3 linked regions of the Rhizobium sp. SSA_523 genome follow. The protein of the gene in region 3 interacts with the protein of the main gene of each other region in a pairwise test. Links are inferred from orthologs where the notes say so. Each region holds a gene or a part of one and is shown on either strand. Other genes may lie near its edges.

Region 1 (6,982 bases), 670 kb from region 3 along the record:
AATCGGCCGTCCAGCCGGCGCGCGCGACGTTGAATTTTCCGCCTTCCTGCAGATAAGCATAGTGAGACGCCACGTCGAGGTTCACCAGCGAGACAGTCGCGCCGAACGTGTTCTTCCACATATCGGCAACTGCGGTTGCCACGCGCTCGTGATTGGCATTGGTGTTGTAGCGGATCTCGATCGAAAGCGGCTTTGCGCCCTCGCCGTAACCGGCTTCCTTCATCAGCGCGATGGCCTTGTCTTCGCGGTCGATCTGCGAGATCGAAGCCCATTCGGGCACAGCGCCTTCGCCATAGCCTTCCATGCCCGGCGGAACCAGGTGATAGGCGGGCAATTGGGCGCCGGAATAGATTTCGCTGGCCAGGAAGTCGCGGTCGACGGCCATCGAAAGCGCGGTGCGGACGCGCACGTCGCTATAGGGGGCCTCGCGGGTGTCGAATGTATAGTAATAGGTCGCGAGCGACGGATTGACATGGACCTGCTCGCCATAGCTCTCGCGCAGGCGTTTGATCTGGTCGGCTGAGAAATTGTAGACGAGGTCCATTTCCTTCGCTTCGAAGCGGCGGACGGAGGCGGCATCGTCATCGATCGGGTAGAAGATGACCTTGTCGAGCTTCACATTGGCGACATCCCAATACTGGTCGTTCTTGACGACCGTCAGCGTATCGTTCGGCACATGCGACTGCAGCTTGAAGGCGCCGTTGGAGACCATGTTGCCCGGCTTGACGAACTGATCGCCGAACTTCTCGAAATTCGCCTTGCTGATCGGCAGGGCCGTCTGGTGCGCGAGAAGCTGCAGGAAGAAGGGGGTCGGGCGCTCCAGGGTGATCTGGAAGGTCTTGTCATCCACGGCCTTCACGCCCAGCTGGTCGAGCGGCAATTCGCCCTTGTTGACCTTCTCGGCATTCTTGATCGGGTAGAGGATGTTGGCATAGCCGGCGGCGGTCTTCGGATCCTCGACCCGGCGCATGGCGAATTCGAAATCACCGGCCGTGACCGGGGTCCCGTCGGACCACTTGGCATTGTCGCGGATCTTGAAGGTGTAGACGGTACCATCATCCGAGACGGTCCAGCTTTCGGCCGAGCCCGGCACGATCTTGCCCGCGGCGTCATAGACCGTCAGGCCTTCGAACAGGTCCTTGACGACAAAGCCCTCGATGTCGATCGAGATATGCGCATAGTCCAGAGTTTGCGGTTCACCGCTATTGCCGCGATGAAGCACCGCCTCCGCAAAGGCGCTCGACGCGCCGAAGACGAGTGCGCCGGCGAGCATTGTGGATGCCAAAGTCCGATTGAGGAAGCCCATAGGTTTCTCCTTTTCCCCGGTTCTTATTGGGTTGGGCGCGCAAGAAATGCGAAACCGTCTCGGAAAACAATAGGCGTTCGAGGCAATTTGACGGCAATCCATCACTTTTGCGGCAACGCCATTCCTCCCCGTTTCCACATGCTTGCAGGCTCACGCGCAAGACAAATACCGTCGGATGCAGAATGTCAAGAAACACCCGTAATGTTAGAATTTCTTAACGTGCTTTAATATAAACGGCCGACTTATCTCCAGTTTGAGCAAAAATGACCTTATTCGGGTCACTTTCTGAAACCACATGCTCTGCCATCACCGGCCGTCCATTGAAGGACGGTCTGTTTCAAGGAGCACTCAATGCGTAGACTGTTTTGCGTCGCGCTTGCGAGCGTGATTGCTCTCTCTTCTGCGGTCGCGGCAGAAACCAATTCGAAAAAGCGACGGAGCACTTTGTTCAAGCATGATTACAGCGCCGCCTATACTGTGCAGCGCGTCAGCGTCAAAACCGGCTGCTTCCCCGAAAGACTGGAAGCCATACTGGCCCATATCGCGGCCAAGACCGGCAAGAAACCGGTCGTCACCTCCGGCCATCGTCCGCGCTCGGGAACCTCGCAGCACAGCCATTGCCTGGCGGCCGATATCCGGGTGCCCGGCGTTTCCGATCGCAAGATCGTCGCGGCAGCCGCCAGCGCGCCGGGCATTGGCGGCATAGGCCGCTATTGCAACGGCATTATCCATGTCGATATCGGCCCGAAGCGCCGCTGGGTCTATTGCTGAGGCGGCGGCGTGCGCGGCTTGCGCTTCAGGTTTCGGCGGATCATGCCAAGATCAGCACCTCCGATCAGGAAGGCCGTGGCGAAGTAGACGATCATGGCCACGGCGATCAGGACGAACAAGGCCATCACCTGATGCAGGAGCCCCGTCTCCGGCGTCAGCCACGGGCCGGCGGGACCGAGGGCATAGGTCAGCGCCGCGCACATCACGCCGGTCGAGACGAGCAGCAGGGCCGTGCGCCTGGCAAGCGCCCATTCCCATTTCAGGTGGCCGCGCCACAACAGCGTCGAGAAGAGGAGAACCGTGTTGATCCAGCCGGCAGCGGCCTCGGCTGTGGCGATCCCGCGTTCGGCGATCAGCGGGAACAGCGTGATGGCCAGTGTCGAGTTGACGACCACCGAAACGATGGTGAACCGCATGGGCGTCCTGGTGTCTTCGCGCGCGTAAAATCCCGGCTGAAGCGCCTTGATCATGACGAAACCCGGCAGGCCCAGCCCGTAAATGGCGAGGATGGAGGCAACGACGGCGGTATTCTCGGCCGAAAAGGCGCCCCTCTCGTACAGGACGCGGATAATCGCCTCGGACAGGACCCACAGGCCGCCGGCAGCCGGCAGCGTGAGGAAGAGCACGAATTCCAGCGAGCGGTTCTGGATGCCCTCCGCCTCCTTCATGTGACCGCCCTTCAGCGCCCGGGCGAGCTCCGGCAGAAGTACCACGCCGACGGCCACGCCGACCACGCCCAATGGCAGCTGGTAGATCCGGTCCGCATATTGCAGCGCGGCGATCGCGCCTTCCTTGCCAGACGCGATCGCCTGGCCGATGATCTGGTTGATCTGCGTGATGCCGCCGGTCACGGCAGCCGGCACTGCGAGAATGAGGAGACGCTTGACGTTCGGCGTCATTCTCGGCAGCCGGAATCGAATGCTGATGCCCGCCCTGACCACGCCGAAATAAACGACCGCCAGTTGCAGGACGCCGGCGACCAGCACGCTCCAGGATAGATACCAGGCAGTGGTCAGCGGGTCGGCGCCATTCCACAAGGTATAGAAGAGGACGCTGATCATGACGAGGTTGAGGAAGATCGGCGCGATGGCGGCAGCGAAGAAATGATGCAGGGAATTCAGCATGCCGCTCATCATGGCGGTCAGCGACATGCACATGAGATAGGGAAACATCACGATCGCCATGCGGATGGTCAGCGATGTCTTTTCCGGATCCTCGGCAAAGCCCGGGGCAATGATGAAGCGCACCAATAGCGGCATGGACAGCTGCATGACGATGGTGATCGCCAGCAATGCCGTGAACAGGACGCCGAAGACTTCTTCGGAGAAGCGTTTGGCGCCCTCCACGCCATTGGCCTCTATTTCCTTGGAAAACAGCGGCACGAAGGCAGCGTTGAAGGCGCCTTCGGCAAACAGGCGGCGGAACAGGTTCGGAAACCGGAAGGCGGCGTAGAAGACATCGGCCATGGGGCCGGTTCCCAGCGCCGCGGCCATCAGGGTCTCGCGGGCAAAACCGAAAATCCGGCTTCCGAGCGTGGCGCCGCCAACCGTCGCGAATTTCTTGACGAGGCTCATGCGTCTGCCCGGCTCTTGCGCGGCCGGTTGGTCGCAGCCACCGCGACCGGATCGGGCGCGATGATGCCGGAGGGCATGCCGCGCCGCAATTCGTCTTCCTGCTCTGTAATCACCGTCTTCAGCCGCTGCACGATCGTGCCCTGCCGGTTCTCGTTGGTGACCTTCTGGCCAACCAGATCGGTAACGTAGAAAGTATCGATCACCTTCTCGCCGAAGGTCGTGATGCGGGCGGAATGAATGTCCAGCGACAGATCGGCCAGGACAAGGGTGATATCCGCAAGCAGACCGGTGCGGTCCAGGCCCTCGATCTCGATCACCGTGAACTTGTTCGACAGCGTATTGGAAATCGTCGCCGAGGGATGAACGATGAAGGTCTTGTTGCGCTTCTTGTTCTTGGCGCGGGTGGCGATCACCTCCGGCAGCCGCTTCTTGCCGGAAAGAACGTCCTCGATCATCCGGCAGACGGTGGCCGCCCGGCGCAGTTCGTCCTCGTCATTGGCAAATTCGCGATTGATGAGAATGGTGTCGAGCGCCCGTCCGTCGGTGGTCGTATAGATCTGCGCATCGGCGATATTGGCTCCGGCGGCAGCGCAGGCTCCCGCGATGATCGACAGGAGGCGCGGATGATCCGGCGCAAGCACCGTGATTTCGGTGATGGCGCGGAAGCTGTCGGTGCGCACCATGGTGGCCAGCGCCCGCCCTGCTCCATCGGCCTCGCGGATGAACTGCGCATGGCGCACCTGATCCTCCAGTGCGACCGAGAGAAGGTAAGGCTGGTAGTGGAGCTTGGAATAGAGCTTGCGCTCCTTCTGGCTCCAGTCGGACAAGGCCGCCGCGAGCGTTTCCTCGGCCGCCTTGGCGCGCTCCTTGCGTGAAACCTCCGAGAAGCCGCCGGACAGAAGCAGTTCGGTCTCGTAATAAAGCGTGCGCAGCAATTGGCCTTTCCAGCCGTTCCAGACGCCCGGGCCGACGGCGCGAATATCGCAGATGGTCAGGATCAGCAGCATCTTCAGCCGATCCATGGACTGAACCTTGTCGGCAAAATCGGTGATCGTCTTGCGGTCGTGCAGGTCGCGCGTCTGCGCCACCATGGACATCAGCAGATGCTGATCGATGAGCCAGGCCACCAGATCGACCTGCTTCGGCTTCAGGCCGAACCGCGTTCCCAGCTTGCGGGCCACGCGGGCACCGGCAACGGAATGATCCTCCTGACGGCCCTTGGCAATATCATGCAGCAGAACCGCGACATACAGCGCCTCGCGTTCCTCGATATGCGGCATCAGCTTGTTGGCCAGCGGATGCTGATCGGCGAAACGACCCTTGTCGATATCCGACAGGGCATCGACCGCCCGGATGAGATGCTCGTCCACCGTGTAATGATGGTACATGCTGAATTGCATCATGGCGACGATCTTGCCGAATTCCGGAATGAACCGGCCCAGCACGCCGGCCTCGTTCATCCGCCGCAAGGTCAGCGCCGGCTCCAGCCGCGACGTCAGGATGGAGAGGAAAAGCCGGTTGGCTTCGGCGCTTTCGCGCAGGGCGTCATCGATCAGAGCGAGCCCGCGCGTCACGGCCTTCAGAGCATCGGGATGATATTCCAGGCCGTGCAGGTCCGCGACGTGAAAAAGCCGGATGATGCTGACCGGGTCGCGCTTGAAGACGTCCGGATCGGCAAGCGCGATCCGGCCCTGGTCCTCGACGAAGTCCGAGCTTCCGGGGATTTTGCGCACGCGGCGTCGAAACCTCGAGATCACGCCGGTAATGCCCGGCGCCGGCTTGGCCTGCTCTTCCTCCAGTGCCGAACACAGGATGCGGGTCAGATCGCCGACATCCTTGGTGACGAGGAAATAGTGCTTCATGAACCGCTCGACGGCGGAGAGGTTGGGCCGGTTGTGATAGCCGAGGCTTTCGGCGATCTCCCGCTGGATGTCGAAGGACAGCCTCTCCTCCGCCTTGCCGGTGAGGAAGTGCATCTGGCAGCGGACCGCCCAGAGAAAATCCTCCGCCTTCTGGAACAGCCGCCATTCCTGGCGCGACAGGACGCCGAGCTTGACCAGTTGCGCGGCGTCACGCACGCGATAATGATATTTGGCGATCCAGAAGAGAGTCTGGATGTCGCGCAGGCCGCCTTTGCCTTCCTTGACATTCGGCTCCACCAGATAGCGGGTATCGCCGGCCTTCTGGTGGCGCTGGTCGCGTTCGGCAAGCTTGGCCATGATGAAATCCTGGCCGCCAAGACCGACGATTTCCGCGTCGAACCGCCTCTGCAATTCGTCTTCCAGGCTCGCATTGCCGCAGATGAGCCGCGTTTCGAGAATTGCGGTGCGAATGGTCATGTCCTGTTTGGACAAGGCAATGCATTCGTCGACCGTTCGGGTGGCATGTCCGACCTTGAAACCGAGATCCCACAGGACATAGAGGAGAAATTCGACGGCCTTGCGCATCTCCTCATTGTTCTTCGCCGGCAGCAGGAACAGAAGGTCGATATCGGAACCCGGCGCCAAGGTGCCGCGGCCATAGCCGCCGACAGCCGTTACCGAGACTTTTTCGGTGGCGGCACTGTAGAAATGCCGGGCAATCACGCCATAAATGGTGGAGATCAGCTGATCCTGGACCCAGGAAATTCGCTCGGCGCAGTTCAGGCCGCTGCCATCGGTCGCCAGTCGCTGCCTTGCCTTGTCGCGCCCTTCCTGGCTCGCGCGGCGCAGGACCGGCAGCAGGGCGGTGCGCGCATCGAGGAGCTTGGGTGAGCCCTGAAGAAGCGCCTCGCAATCCAGATGCAGCCGGTCCACATCCAGAAGTTCGGAATAATCGATTTCTTGTCGTGCCATGTCGTCCTGCCGCTGCACCCGTGCCGTCGCTATAGCGGTTTTCCGCTGCACTTGCACGGTTGTTCGAACCTTATGCCTCTTGAGGGCACCGTCGGTCCAATCCCTTTCCAAGGCGTTCACGAGGGGAGGCCGCACCCGCCTTGCACATCAACTATCGCTGCCATTGGTTTCCGAGCCGTTATGCGCTCTTTACGTCCCCGAATACCCCTTGATGCCCAAACCGTTACACCCCTGCCCCACGCGATGCGCCGCATGCGGATCTCATGCCCGCCGTGGAGTTTCCACTTTGCGTGCCCCCTGCATGGCTGAACGCCATTGCGACGGGCTTTGCCCGGTGACACGGCGAAATTCGCGGTTGAAGTTGGATTTGGTCGAGAAGCCGCTGTCGAACATCACCGTCATCAGCGGCTTGTCCGTATCCTGCAGCAGGCGGCAGGCTTCGCCAATGCGACGATTGTTCACATATTGCGAGACATTGAGACCGGTGGCGCGATTGA
Region 2 (6,548 bases), 1.7 Mb from region 3 along the record:
CCAGCAGGATAAGCTAATATGCATCGGTAATGTTGATGCTCTGTAAAGGTGTCTGCCCCAAGAATTGGGACATGAGACATTATCTTGCTTGGGCGTCGCGGATACCGCCGGACCTCAAAGCAGCGCTGCAAGGCACGAGGAGGCTAAGATGCGAATATGGGGCGGAGCGGACGACAGGGCAGTGCTTGAGGCAGTCGGCAAGTCGCAGGCGATCATCGAATTCAAGCTGGACGGCACGATCCTGACGGCGAACGAGAATTTCTGCAACGCCCTCGGCTATCGGCTGGAGGAAATAATCGGCAAGCATCATCGCATATTCGTTGAGCCGTCCGAGGCCGCCTCGGGCGATTACACCCAGTTCTGGGCCAAGCTTGGCCGCGGCGAGTATGATCGCCGCCAGTACAAGCGGATCACCAAAAGCGGCGCGGAGGTCTGGATCGAAGCCTCCTACAATCCTGTCTTTCGCGGCGGCAAGCCCTACAAAGTGGTCAAGTTCGCAACGGACATTACCGCGCACAAACTGCGATCGGCGGAAGATGCCGGCAAGCTGGACGCAATTTCCCGCGCTCAGGCGATGATCGAATTCACGCCCACCGGCGAGATCCTCGGGGCGAACGAAAACTTTCTGTCCGCACTCGGGTATCAACTTGCCGATATCAAGGGCCAGCGGCATGCAATGTTCTGCGACCCTGCCTATGTGCAGAGCGCGGAATACCAGCAGTTCTGGGCAAAGCTTGCCGCGGGGATCTTCATTGCCGATGAATTCGAACGCATCGGAAAAGGCGGCCGGAAGGTCTATATCCAGGCCTCCTACAATCCGATCTTCGACATGAATGGCAAGGTCTTCAAGGTGGTGAAATTTGCCACCGATGTGAGCGAGCGGGTGACCAATGTCCGCCAGCTTGCCGAGGCCCTGCAGGCCATGTCGGATGGCGATCTGACGCAGGAATTGGCAAAGCCGTTCCTGCCTGCGCTCGATCAATTGCGCCAGGATTACAATGCCACTGCGGCCAAGCTCCGCGGTACGCTGGAGACGATCCTGGAAAATGCCGGCGCCATCGCGGCTGCCTCGCAGGAAATCCAGACGGCCTCCAACGATCTCGCCCGCCGAACGGAACAGCAGGCCGCTTCGGTGGAGGAAACCGCCGCCGCGCTCGAGGAGATCACCACGACCGGTGCCGATTCCAGCAACCGGGCGCAGGAAGCAGGTCGCCTCGTGCGCCGCACAAAGGAAAACGCGGAATATTCGGGTCAGGTCGTGCGCCAAACCGTGGACGCCATGGGGCGGATCGAGCAATCGGCAGGCGAGATCGGCAATATTATCGGCGTGATCGATGAAATTGCCTTTCAGACCAATCTTCTGGCGCTGAATGCCGGTGTCGAGGCCGCACGCGCCGGCGAGGCTGGCAAGGGCTTTGCCGTCGTGGCGCAGGAGGTGCGCGAACTCGCCCAGCGATCGGCCAAGGCAGCCAAGGAGATCAAGGCACTGATCTCGGCCTCCAATGACCATGTGAAGAACGGTGTGACACTGGTGGGCGATACGGGCAAGGTGCTGCAGGAAATCGTTGCCCAGGTGCTGCAGGTCGACAGCAATGTCGGTGCGATTGTCGAAGGCGCCCGCGAGCAGGCAACCGGCCTGAAGGAAATCAATATCGCCGTCAACACGATGGACCAGGGCACGCAGCAGAATGCGGCCATGGTGGAGCAAACCTCCGCCGCCGCCCATAGCCTGGCGCGCGAGGCCGAGCGCCTGTTCGAATTGATCGGTCAGTTCGATATCGGCCATGGCAGCGCCTCGGCCGGACGGACGGGCGGTGCTGCAGCGGGGTCGCGGCGCCCTGCGCCCAGATCCTCAGCGCCTGCGGCAAGCTACGGCTCCAGACTGCCGCTTTCAACGCGCGGCAACGCGGCACTCAAGACCGAGAACTGGGAGGACTTCTAGGGCCTTTAGCGTCGGGCGAATAACCGGAAACGGCCCGCCGCTACGGAGTCTTTTCTCGACGCACCGCGTGCGGGACTAAGTCGTTCTCGAGCTGCGATAGACCGAGACACCGAGTTCCCTGATCTTCTTGCGCAGCGTGTTGCGATTCAATCCCAGAAGATCAGCAGCCTTGATCTGATTGCCGCGGGTGGCCGTCAGGGCCGCCAGGATCAGCGGGTATTCCATTTCCGTCAGCACGCGATCGTAAAGGCCGGGCGGCGGCAGATTGTCGCCGAAGCTGGCGAAATAGGAGCGCATATTCTCCTCGACCGCCTGAGCAATGGTGAGATTGCCCTGCCGGGCGCCCATCTTGTCGATCGGGCTGTCGGGCACATCCGAACGCAGCTCCTGATCCATGATCTCGCGCGTGATGACGTCCTGCGGATAGAGCGCCATCAGGCGGCGGACGAGGTTTTCCAGTTCGCGAACATTGCCCGGCCAGGCATAGGCCTTCATGATCTCCAGCGCCTCATTATCGAAGCGCTTGGTTTCGAGCCCCTCCTTCTCGCCCTGCTGCATGAAGTGCCGGACAAGATCGGGAATATCCTCGGCCCGGTCCCGCAGGGGCGGCAAGCGCAGCGGCACGACGTTCAGCCGGTAATAGAGATCCTCGCGAAACAGGCCCTGATTGATCAGCTGCTTCAGATCCTTGTTGGTCGCTGCGACAATCCGGACATCGGTGCGGATCGGCGTCCGACCGCCAACCGTCGTATACTCGCCCTGCTGCAGAACCCTGAGGAGCCGGGTCTGCGCATCCATCGGCATGTCGCCGATTTCGTCGAGAAACAAGGTGCCGCCTTCGGCCTGCTCGAAACGGCCGGTAGAACGGTTCTGCGCGCCGGTAAAGGCACCCTTCTCATGGCCGAACAATTCCGACTCGATCAGATCTCGCGGAATGGCAGCCATATTGATGGCCACGAAAGGACCGTTGCGGCGCTTGCCGTAATCATGCAGCGCGCGCGCCACCAGCTCCTTGCCCGTTCCCGATTCGCCGGTGATCATCAGCGTCAGATCCGTCTGCATCAGCCGGGCCAGAACGCGGTAGATCTCCTGCATGGCCGCAGACCGGCCCACCAGCGGCATCCCGTCCTGCGAATCATCGTCCAGTTTCGCCGGCTTGCGCTTGGGTTCGGCAAGCGCCCGTCCGATGATGGCGATCAGCTCCGTCAGGTCGAAGGGTTTGGGAAGATAGTCATAGGCGCCCTTTTCCGAGGCCTTGATCGCCGTCATGAACGTGTTCTGCGCGCTCATGACCAGGACCGGCAGCTCCGGCCGCGCCTTCTTGATCCGCGGCAGAAGGTCGAAGGCGTTTTCATCCGGCATCACGACATCCGTCACCACCAGATCGCCGTCCCCCGCCGAAATCCAGCGCCACAGCGTCGCCGCGTTCGAGGTGATACGGACATCATAGCCGGCACGGGTGAGCGCCTGGTTCAAGACGGTGCGGATGGCCGCATCATCGTCGGCGACAAGGATCGTAGCGGTCATTTCAGGCTTCCTGTCGTAGTCATGGAACGGCTATCTTCGCTCGAACCGCCATCCTTGTGCATCGGCATGAGGACGCGGAAGACGGTGCGGCGGGCCTGGCTGTCGCATTCGATGATGCCGCCATGTCCGCCGATGATCTTGGCCACGAGCGCCAGACCAAGGCCTGAGCCATTGGTCTTGGTGGTGATGAAGGGGTCGAAGAGATGCGGCAGCAGATCGGGCGGAACGCCCGGCCCGTTATCGATCACGCAGAACTCCAGCGGCAGGGAGATCTTTTCGCGGGTGCCGGCGACGGAGAGCCTGATGCCCGGACGATAGGCCGTGGTGAGGAGGATCTCGCCATCCGGCTGGCCGCCGATCGCTTCCGCGGCATTCTTGATGAGATTGAGGAAGACCTGCACAAGCTGGTCGCGATTGGCATAGACGGGCGGCAGAGACGGATCGTAATTTTCGACGATCTTGATGTCGCGCGCAAAGCCGGCCTTGGCCACGGCCTTCACATGATCCAGGATCGCGTGAATGTTCAAGGGTGCGCGATCCACCGGACGCTCATCGGAAAAGACCTCCATACGGTCGACGAGCGAGACGATCCGATCCGTCTCGTCGCAGATGAGCCGCGTCAGAGAGCGATCTTCATCGGCAACGGAGGTCTCCAGAAGCTGCGCCGCGCCGCGAATGCCCGATAGCGGGTTCTTGATCTCATGCGCCAGCATGGAGGCAAGCCCGGTCACGGAGCGTGCCGCGGCCCGGTGCGTCAGCTGACGGTCGATCTTGTCGGCCATGCTGCGTTCCTGAAAGACCACCACCACAGAGCCCGGCTCGCTGACGACCGGCGCGACGTACAGATCCACCAGCTTGTCCTGCCCGAGGCGCGGCGATGAGAGATCGACGCGATATTCGTTGACGGGGGCCTTGCGCTCGCGCACCTGATCGATCAGCGCCAGAAGCGGGCTGCCGAAGGGAATGAAGGTGGAGATCTTGTTGCGCGCCAGATGCGTGGTGCTGGCGCCGAAAAAGGCTTCCGCCTCCCAATTGGCAAACGCGATCCGCCCCTCTTCATTGACGAGAATGACGGGATTCTGGACGGAATTCAGGACCGCCATGGCCAGCGCATTGCCGCCCTGATCACCCTCAGTTGCACTCATGCGGCCTCCCTGGACGCTTGTCCGGCATTTCCTGCAATTTCCTGCTGAAGCACCTGCAAGACCCTGTCAGGATCTCGTTGCGTCATGACAGCCGCCTTGACGGCGGGGGCCAGATCAGCGGCATTCCGATCGAGATACCAGCCGACATGTTTGCGGGCGTGGCGCAGCCCGGCCTCGCGGCCGTAGAATTGCAGCATCATCTCATAATGTTCGCAGGCAATATCGGCGCGCTCCTGCGCTCCCGGCTCCGGCGCGCCGGCCAGCACGCCGCAATGCCAGGGGCGTCCCTGTGCGCCGCGGCCGACCATCACGGCATCGGCTCCGGACCGGCGCAAGATCTCGGCTGCATCCTCGACGGTCTCGACGTCGCCATTGGCGATGAGCGGGATGCGGATGGCGTCCCTCACCTGGCGAATCGCGTCCCAATCGGCGCGGCCCTCGTAGAATTGCATGCGCGTGCGGCCATGCACGGTGATCAGGCTCACGCCGGCGCTTTCGGCGCGCGCGGCAATGTGCGGCGCGTTGATCGACTGCTCGTCCCAGCCGAGCCGCATCTTCACGGTGACGGGCACGCTGACCGCTCCCACAACCGCCTCGATCAGCGACAGGGCGTGATCGGGATCCCGCATCAGGGCCGAGCCGGAATAGCCGCCCGTCACTTTCTTGGCGGGACATCCCATGTTGATGTCGATGATATCGGCGCCATTGGCTTCGCAGATCCGCGCCGCCTCCGCCATGTAATGCGCCTCCCGGCCCGCAAGCTGCACCATATGCGGCGAGATACCGGTGCCTTTCAGCCTTTCCCAGGACTCGCCCTTATTATGCGCCAGCTCGCGGCTTGCCACCATTTCCGTCACCACCAGGCCTGCGCCGTAGCGCCAGGCGAGCTGCCGGAACGGCAGGTCGGTGACGCCTGACATGGGCGCAAGCACGAGCCGGTTCCGGATGGGAACCGTCGCGAGAGCAAAGGGGGATGCAAGATCGGCAGGACTCAATTGATGATCTTTCGGGCAGGCGGTATTTCTGCCCTATTTTTATTCACTGTTTCCGCATTTGCCAAGAGCTAATCCCTCGGACAGGATTTTGTCGCGGCGCTTCTGGAAATGATGCTTTTCTGTCTATAGGGATCTCATGTCAATTGCACGGGACATCCGGCCGCAGGGGGATGGATCGCAGCTCTTTCAACCAGATCCGCCAAAGCCGACCAAGGGCCCCGCCCTGTATGTCGTGATCCTTTCATGGCTTGGCCCTGCATGGCCAGGACCTATATGGCGTGGAAATGGTGGACCGGACAGGAAGACGGGGAAACAAGCGGACGGACATGATCATCGGAACAGTCATCGTTGCCGCCGGACGCGGCGAACGCGCGGGGAGCCCCGAAGAAGGGCCGAAACAATATCGGCCGATCGGCGGCGAGCCGGTGATCCGCCGCACCTTGCGCGAGGTTTTGAACTGGCCGCGGCGGGGGCCGGTCGTGGCCGTCATCCATCCCGATGACGAGAGCCTGTTTGCCAGCGCCTGTGCCGGACTGAGCGGTGCTTCCGATCTGCACATCACCCATGGCGGCAGTACCCGCCAGCAGTCCGTTCTGTCCGGCCTCAGGCGGCTGCGCGACAGCGAGGCCACGCATGTGCTGATCCATGACGCCGCCCGCCCCTTTCTCGACCACGCCCTTCTCGACCGCGTCGCCGGCGCCTGGGAGGCGGGTCTTGCCGCCGTCATTCCGGCTCTGCCGGTGACGGATACGCTCAAGCGTGCGACGCCTGCGGCAATGATCGAGGACACGGTGCCCCGCAACGGGCTCTGGGCCGCCCAGACCCCGCAAGGCTTCGTGCTGGCGGACATTCTGTCGGCCCACGAGGCCGCCTTCCGATCCGGCCGAAGCGATTTCACCGATGATGCCTCGATCGCCGAATGGGCGGGAATGCCGGTGC
Region 3 (6,425 bases):
GGCCACCGATTTACCGGATCCGGTGGTGCCGGCAACGAGAAGATGCGGCATCTTGGCCAGGTCGGCAATGACTGCCTCGCCGCCGATGGTCTTGCCAAGCGCCATTGCCAGCTTGGTCTTGGTGCCCTCGAAATCGCGGCTGGCGATCAGTTCGCGCAGGAAGACCGTCTCGCGCGTCTGGTTCGGCAGTTCGATACCGATGGCATTGCGGCCGGGAACGACGGCGACGCGCGCCGCAATCGCGCTCATGGAGCGGGCAATATCATCGGCAAGCCCGATCACGCGGGACGACTTGATGCCGGGTGCCGGCTCCAGCTCATAGAGCGTGACGACCGGACCGGGCCGGACATGGATAATTTCGCCGCGCACGCCGAAATCTTCCAGCACACCTTCCAGCATCCGGGCATTCTGTTCCAGCGCATCGGCCGACAGTGTGGCATCGCGGGCCACATGCCGTGGCTCGGCAAGAAGATGCACCGAAGGAAGTTCGAAGCCCTCGCTTTCGATGAAGGAGCTCTGCGCCTCGCGCGCCACACGGGCACCCGGCTTGGGCGAAGGCGCCGGGGCGGCAATGCGGGCGCTGCGCGGGCCGCGGGGCGAGGCATCGAAGGGCGGCTCGTCATCCGAGAGAAGGCCGCTCGGCAAAGGCGCGCGGGCGGGCGCAACCTCCAAGGCGTCGTCCTCCTGGTCGTCGAGGCTGAGCGGCGGCGGCGACAGCCTGCGACGCGCGGCCATCAGGTCCGACATGGGGCTTTCGAGCGAGGGCTCCAGCCGCGATCCGGGCCGCTGCTTGGCGCGGGTCGGCTCGTTCAGCGTGCCGAATTCGTCCTCGTTGAAATCATAGGGTTCGTCGTGATCGTCGCGGCCCGTGCTTTTCGGCTTCAGGCGCAGCAGGCGGCGCATGCGGGCCTGGGTTATGTACCAGTAATGGGCCATGGCCCCGAGCGCCAGGAGTCCGGCAAAGCCACCCTCCTCGTCGTCCTCTTCTTCCTCCACCGGCTGCGCGCGCTTGGCCTTGTTCTGGTTCGGAACGGGCGTCTCGTCCTCATCGTCGACCTCCTCGTCCAGCTCCTCATTGCTGAGCAGCCCGGCGGCAAAGAGAAGGAAGCCCAAAGCGGGCACGGCAAAGACCGTGCCGATCAGCACGGCGGCGAAGCCGGTCGGATAGCTGCCGATGAAGAGGCCGGGAAAGCGCAGGATCATATCGCCGATCACGCCGCCGATTCCATTGGGGATCGGCCAGGTCAGGGGGGCGGGAATGCAGCCGAGCGTTGCAGAGGCCAGAACGGATCCGAGCAGCCAGGTGGACAGGCGCGCCGGAAGACGGCTCACGCGCCGGCCGACGATCAATGCCAGCGACCAGGCGAGAACCGGGAGAAGGGTCGGAATGCTGGCAAGGCCGAAGAACTGCATCATCAGATCGGCAAAGGCCGCGCCGGGCGCGCCGAGGAGATTGGTCGGTTCGTTGTTCGTCGCGTAGGAGAAGCTCGGATCCTGGACATTCCAGGTCGCCAGCGCTGCGACAGCCAGAGCGAGAGCGAGAAACAAGGCAAAGCCCGAGATCGCCATCATCTGCCGGATGGCGAACGCCATCAATGCATGGCGGGTGGAGTGCTGCGCCATCGCTGCCGAAGTGCTTCTACCCATTCTGTTTCAGCCCGACCCTGTTCGTTGATCCTGAGGATGCAGGCAAAAGGCGGAATGCCGGCACCAATAGGCTCGAAACCTAACGAAACGAAGTTAACGCGCCATTAACCACGCCGCATTCCTTCGCTGAAGAGCGGAAAGCGCTTGACCTTCAACGCGAAATGGCCCGGCAGGAGCCGGGCCATTTCGCATGTCATCGAGGGGTTTACCGTTACGGACGGATCCGGGCAGCGGCAGCCGCTCGGATCGCGATCGTCTTAAGAGTGGTAGGCGGCTTCGCCATGCGAGGCCAGATCGAGACCTTCGCGCTCGGCTTCGACCGGAACGCGCAGGCCGACGATCAGGTCCACCACCTTGTAGAGCACGGCCGAACCGATGCCCGTCCACAGGATGGTGACGACGACGGCCTGGATCTGCACCATGATCTGGCTGCCCATCGTGACGCCATCGGCATAGCCGATGCCGCCGAGCGACGAGGAGGCGAAGATGCCGGTGCCAATGGCGCCGAACATGCCGCCAATGCCGTGCACGCCGAAGACGTCGGCCGTATCGTCATAGCCGAACTTGTTCTTTACGACGGAGACGAAGAAGTAGCACAGCGGCGAGACCAGCAGGCCGAGCACGATGGCGCCCATCGGACCGGCAATGCCGGCTGCCGGGGTCACGGCGACGAGGCCGGCAATCATGCCCGAAGCCGCGCCCAGCATGGAGGACTTGCCGCGCGTGAAGGCTTCGACAACGCACCACGACAGGGTTGCCGCGGCCGTGGCGACGAAGGTGTTGACGGTTGCCAGCATGGCACCGCCGGAGGCTTCCAGGTTGGAGCCGGCATTGAAGCCGAACCAGCCGAACCACAGCATGGCGGCGCCGACATAAGTGAGCGTCATCGAGTGCGGCGCCATCATGTCCTTGCCGAAGCCGGTCCGCTTGCCGACCATCAGGGCACCGATCAGGCCCGCCACGCCGGCATTGATGTGAACGACGGTTCCGCCCGCGAAATCAAGTGCGCCGAGGCCGAAGAGATAGCCATTGGCATCCCAGACCATGTGGGCGACCGGGAAATAGACGATGGTGACCCACAGGATGCAGAACAGGACTGCTGCCGAGAACTTGATGCGCTCGGCAAAGGCGCCGAGGATCAGGGCAGGTGTCAGCGCTGCAAATGTCATCTGGAACAGCATGAAGATGTATTCCGGAATGACGACGCCTTCCGAGAAGGTGGCGGCGGTCGATTCGATGGTCACGCCGGAGAGGAACATCTTGGCGGTGCCGCCGAAGAAGGGGTTGGTCGAGCCACCGAAGGCAAAGGAATAGCCATAGAGAACCCAGATGATCATGACGGCGCAGGCAATGACCGTGCACTGCATCAGGACGGACAGCATGTTCTTGGCGCGAACAAGGCCGCCATAGAACAGGCCGAGGCCGGGAACGGCCATGAACAGCACCAGCAGGGTGGCGAGGAACATGAAGGCCGTATCTGCTTTATCGGGAACAGGTGCCGCAGCAGCAGCAGCGGCAGCGGCCGGCGCTGCTTCCTGGGCAAATGCGATGGCAGGCGCCAGAAGGGCTGCCGATCCGGCGGCCAGACGTCCAGCCATGGACGTGAGTTTGGAAAATGACATGCGAGAACTCCCCTGATGAGCCGTGCTTAGAGCGCTTCGGTATTGATTTCGCCGGTACGGATGCGCACGGCCTGCTCGATCGAATAGACAAAGATCTTGCCGTCGCCGATCTGGCCCGTCTTGGCCGCCGACGCGATGGCATCCACGGCCTTCTCGACCATGTCGGACGCAACAGCGATCTCGATCTTCAGTTTAGGCAGGAAGCTGACGGCATATTCGGTGCCGCGATAGATTTCGGTATGCCCCTTCTGACGCCCGTATCCCTTGACTTCCGTGACGGTCAGCCCCTGGATGCCGACAGTCGTGAGGGCTTCGCGCACCTCGTCGAGCTTGAATGGCTTGATTATGGCCATTACGATTTTCATCTGGTTTCCCATCCTTTGTTGCCTCGGCGCGGAGCCGGTTCTCCTGGCCGCTGACTGATCGGTGAGCAGCGACTGAACCTCTACATTCAAGGGCCGTGCCAGATTCTCGCCACAAATTAAGTGATTGAATTGTAAACGCTTTCCGCATCTTAATGCAGAACAACGCAAATGGGCGCCAAATAGGCGCCCATTTATTGTGCATTTTTTGGCGATTGATGAATTATTCGCCTTTTGCCCGTTTGCGAATCAATCCCTCCTGGGCGACCGAGGCAACAAGCGCGCCGGAGCGGGTGTAGAGCGAGCCGCGAGTCATGCCGCGGGCGCCGGATGCGCTGGGGCTGTCCTGCTTGTAGAGAAGCCAGTCATCCAGCGCGCAGGGTCGATGGAACCACATGGCGTGATCAATGCTGGCCGCCTGGACGCGCGGATCGAAAATGGTACGCCCATGCGGATAGAGCGAGGTATCGAGAAGCGTCATGTCGGAAAGATAGGCCAGCACGGCGGCCTGATAATGCCGGTCGGCCGGCACCTCCCCGGTGGTCCGCACCCAGATATGCTGCTCCGGCTTCAGCTTCTCGTCGGAGAGATAATGGACAAGACTGATCGGCCGCATTTCGACCGGCCGCTTCTGGCCCCAATAGCGTTTCACCATGTCCGGCGCATGCGCCAGGAACATCTCCTGGAACTGCCCCTCCGACATCAACTCCTCCGGCTGCTTCACCTCCGGAAGGGCGCTTTGATGATCATATCCCTCTTCCTCGACCTGGAAGGAGGCAGACATGGCAAAGATCGCCCGCCCGTGCTGGACGGCGGTGACCCGGCGCGTGGTAAAGCTCGTGCCATCGCGCAGCCGCTCCACCTGATAGATGATCGGCACGGACGGATCGCCCGGCAGCAGGAAATAGCCGTGCAGGGAATGAACGTTGCGGTCCTCGGCAGCGGTGCGCTGGGCGGCCATCAGCGCCTGGGCAATCACCTGCCCGCCGAACACGCGCTGCCAGCCGATCTGCGGGCTGGTGCCGCGAAACAGGTTTTCCTCCAACCGCTCCAGATCGAGCGTCTGGATCAACTGCACCATGGGGGAAGCCTGATCCGACTGCGGCATTTTAAACAAACTCCAATGGTAGGAAGCGCCTATACGATGCTCTATATGTGCACGAAACCATTCTCAAGTATGGCGGGAGAGAAGCAATGCTGGATATGTTGATCGTCGGCGGCGGCTATGTCGGCCTTTCGGTTGCCGTCGCAGTCAAACAGGCAGCGCCTCACCTGCGGATCGAGGTCATCGAAGCCGCGCCCGAGCATGTCTGGCAGAAGGACGAGCGCGCCTCGGCCATCATTGCCGCCGCAACCCGCATGCTGGACGTGATGGGCGTGTGGCGCGAGATTGCCGAGGAGGCTCAGCCCATCACCCGCATGATCGTCACCGATTCCCGCACCTCCGACCCCGTGCGGCCGGTCTTTCTGACATTCGAAGGCGATGTCGAGGAGGGCACGCCCTTCGCCCACATGGTTCCCAATCTTGCCATGGTGCGCGCACTGCGCGGCGCCTGCGAAAGGCTGGGCATTGCCATCCGCCACGGCGCATCGGCAACCGGGTTTTCCGCCGGACCCTCGGCAGCAAGCCTGACGCTCTCGAATGGCGAAACGGTGGAAAGCCGGCTGGTGGTGGCCTGCGATGGCGTTCGCTCGAAACTGCGCGACATGGCCGGTATCAAGACGGTGCGGTGGGATTATGACCAATCCGGCATTGTCACGACCGTTGAACACGAGCGTCCGCATGAGGGATGTGCGGAAGAACATTTCCTCCCCTCCGGCCCCTTTGCCATTCTGCCGCTGAAAGGCAATCGGTCCTCGCTCGTCTGGACCGAGCGCACCGACGATGCCGACCGGCTGGTGGCCTCCGACGATCTGATCTTCGAGGAAGAATTGCAGCGCCGCTTCGGCCACAAGCTCGGCGCCCTGACGGTCACCGGCTCGCGCAAGGCCTTCCCCCTGGGCCTCACGCTTTCACGTGCTTTCGTGGCGCCGCGGCTTGCTTTGGCGGGCGATGCGGCTCACGGGATCCATCCGATTTCCGGCCAGGGACTGAATCTCGGCTTCAAGGATGTGGCCGCGCTTGCGGAAACCATCGTCGAGGCCGACCGGCTTGGGCTGGACATCGGCGCGCTCAACATTCTGGAGCGCTATCAGTCCTGGCGCCGGTTCGACACTTTCCGCATGGGCGTGACCACGGATGTGCTCAATCGGCTGTTCTCCAACGACATCACGCCGATCCGCATTGCTCGCGACATTGGTCTCGGCGTGGTGGAACGTCTGCCAAAGCTGAAATCCTTCTTCATCGGCGAGGCGGCGGGCACCAAGGTCAAGGACGCACCGCGCCTGCTGCAGGGACAGGCGATCTAACGCCTGCTCCATCACCTGGTGGATCAGTCCTCGATGCGGCGGGCTTCCGATTCCAGCATGATCGGAATGCCGTCGCGGATGGGATAGGCCAGCCGGGCGCTTTCGGAGATCAGCTCATTGGTTTCCCGGTTGAGGACCAGGCGGCCCTTGCCGATCGGGCAGACCAGGAGGTCCAGCAGCTTCGGATCGACTTTCGAGAGTTTGGCGTCCATCAAACCTCCTATTGCAGGCTACGCCTCCCGTTGCAGGATATGCGTCCGATGTGAGAGATACACGCCCTATTGAAGGATTGTGTCGGAATCGCCGAAGCCGCGCGCCAGGACGAATTCGGTGATGGCGATAAGGGTCTCGGCGCGCGTCTTCAAATCCGGCGCCTCGAGAAGCG

What was found.
Region 1: the proteins of QTJ18_RS20520 (region 3) and QTJ18_RS23555 interact in binary tests that used the Escherichia coli proteins (3 or more experiments, as listed by UniProt). The link is inferred for Rhizobium sp. SSA_523 from one-to-one orthologs.
Region 2: the proteins of QTJ18_RS20520 (region 3) and QTJ18_RS12560 interact in binary tests that used the Escherichia coli proteins (3 or more experiments, as listed by UniProt). The link is inferred for Rhizobium sp. SSA_523 from one-to-one orthologs.

Annotation. Positions count from the first base shown.
Region 1 is NZ_CP129382.1:3,216,214-3,223,195, reverse strand. The notes cover bases 3,448-6,880. They hold QTJ18_RS23555 ([protein-PII] uridylyltransferase), read right to left. Parts: upstream 6,486-6,880; coding sequence 3,648-6,485; downstream 3,448-3,647. Other genes in these bases: QTJ18_RS23550 (helix-turn-helix domain-containing protein), read right to left, coding at 6,747-6,880; murJ (murein biosynthesis integral membrane protein MurJ), read right to left, coding at 3,448-3,651. Outside these bases: QTJ18_RS23570 (peptide ABC transporter substrate-binding protein), read right to left, coding at 1-1,306; QTJ18_RS23565 (YcbK family protein), read left to right, coding at 1,658-2,077; more of murJ, read right to left, coding at 2,068-3,447; more of QTJ18_RS23550, read right to left, coding at 6,881-6,982.
Region 2 is NZ_CP129382.1:861,585-868,132, reverse strand. Bases 2,541-5,539 are described here. They hold QTJ18_RS12560 (two-component system sensor histidine kinase NtrB), read right to left. Parts: upstream 4,615-5,539; coding sequence 3,466-4,614; downstream 2,541-3,465. Other genes in these bases: dusB (tRNA dihydrouridine synthase DusB), read right to left, coding at 4,611-5,539; ntrC (nitrogen regulation protein NR(I)), read right to left, coding at 2,541-3,469. In the rest of the region: QTJ18_RS12570 (methyl-accepting chemotaxis protein), read left to right, coding at 149-1,942; more of ntrC, read right to left, coding at 2,018-2,540; more of dusB, read right to left, coding at 5,540-5,609; QTJ18_RS12550 (bifunctional 2-C-methyl-D-erythritol 4-phosphate cytidylyltransferase/2-C-methyl-D-erythritol 2,4-cyclodiphosphate synthase), read left to right, coding at 5,936-6,548.
Region 3 is NZ_CP129382.1:2,549,269-2,555,693, forward strand. Bases 1,972-4,847 are described here. They hold QTJ18_RS20520 (P-II family nitrogen regulator), read right to left. Parts: upstream 3,647-4,847; coding sequence 3,296-3,646; downstream 1,972-3,295. Other genes in these bases: QTJ18_RS20515 (ammonium transporter), read right to left, coding at 1,972-3,269; tesB (acyl-CoA thioesterase II), read right to left, coding at 3,855-4,739; QTJ18_RS20530 (ubiquinone biosynthesis hydroxylase), read left to right, coding at 4,826-4,847. Outside these bases: QTJ18_RS20510 (FtsK/SpoIIIE family DNA translocase), read right to left, coding at 1-1,647; more of QTJ18_RS20515, read right to left, coding at 1,905-1,971; more of QTJ18_RS20530, read left to right, coding at 4,848-6,040; QTJ18_RS20535 (Trm112 family protein), read right to left, coding at 6,064-6,252; QTJ18_RS20540 (LON peptidase substrate-binding domain-containing protein), read right to left, coding at 6,319-6,425. UniProt on the Escherichia coli protein: Involved in the regulation of nitrogen metabolism. Regulates the activity of its targets by protein-protein interaction in response to the nitrogen status of the cell.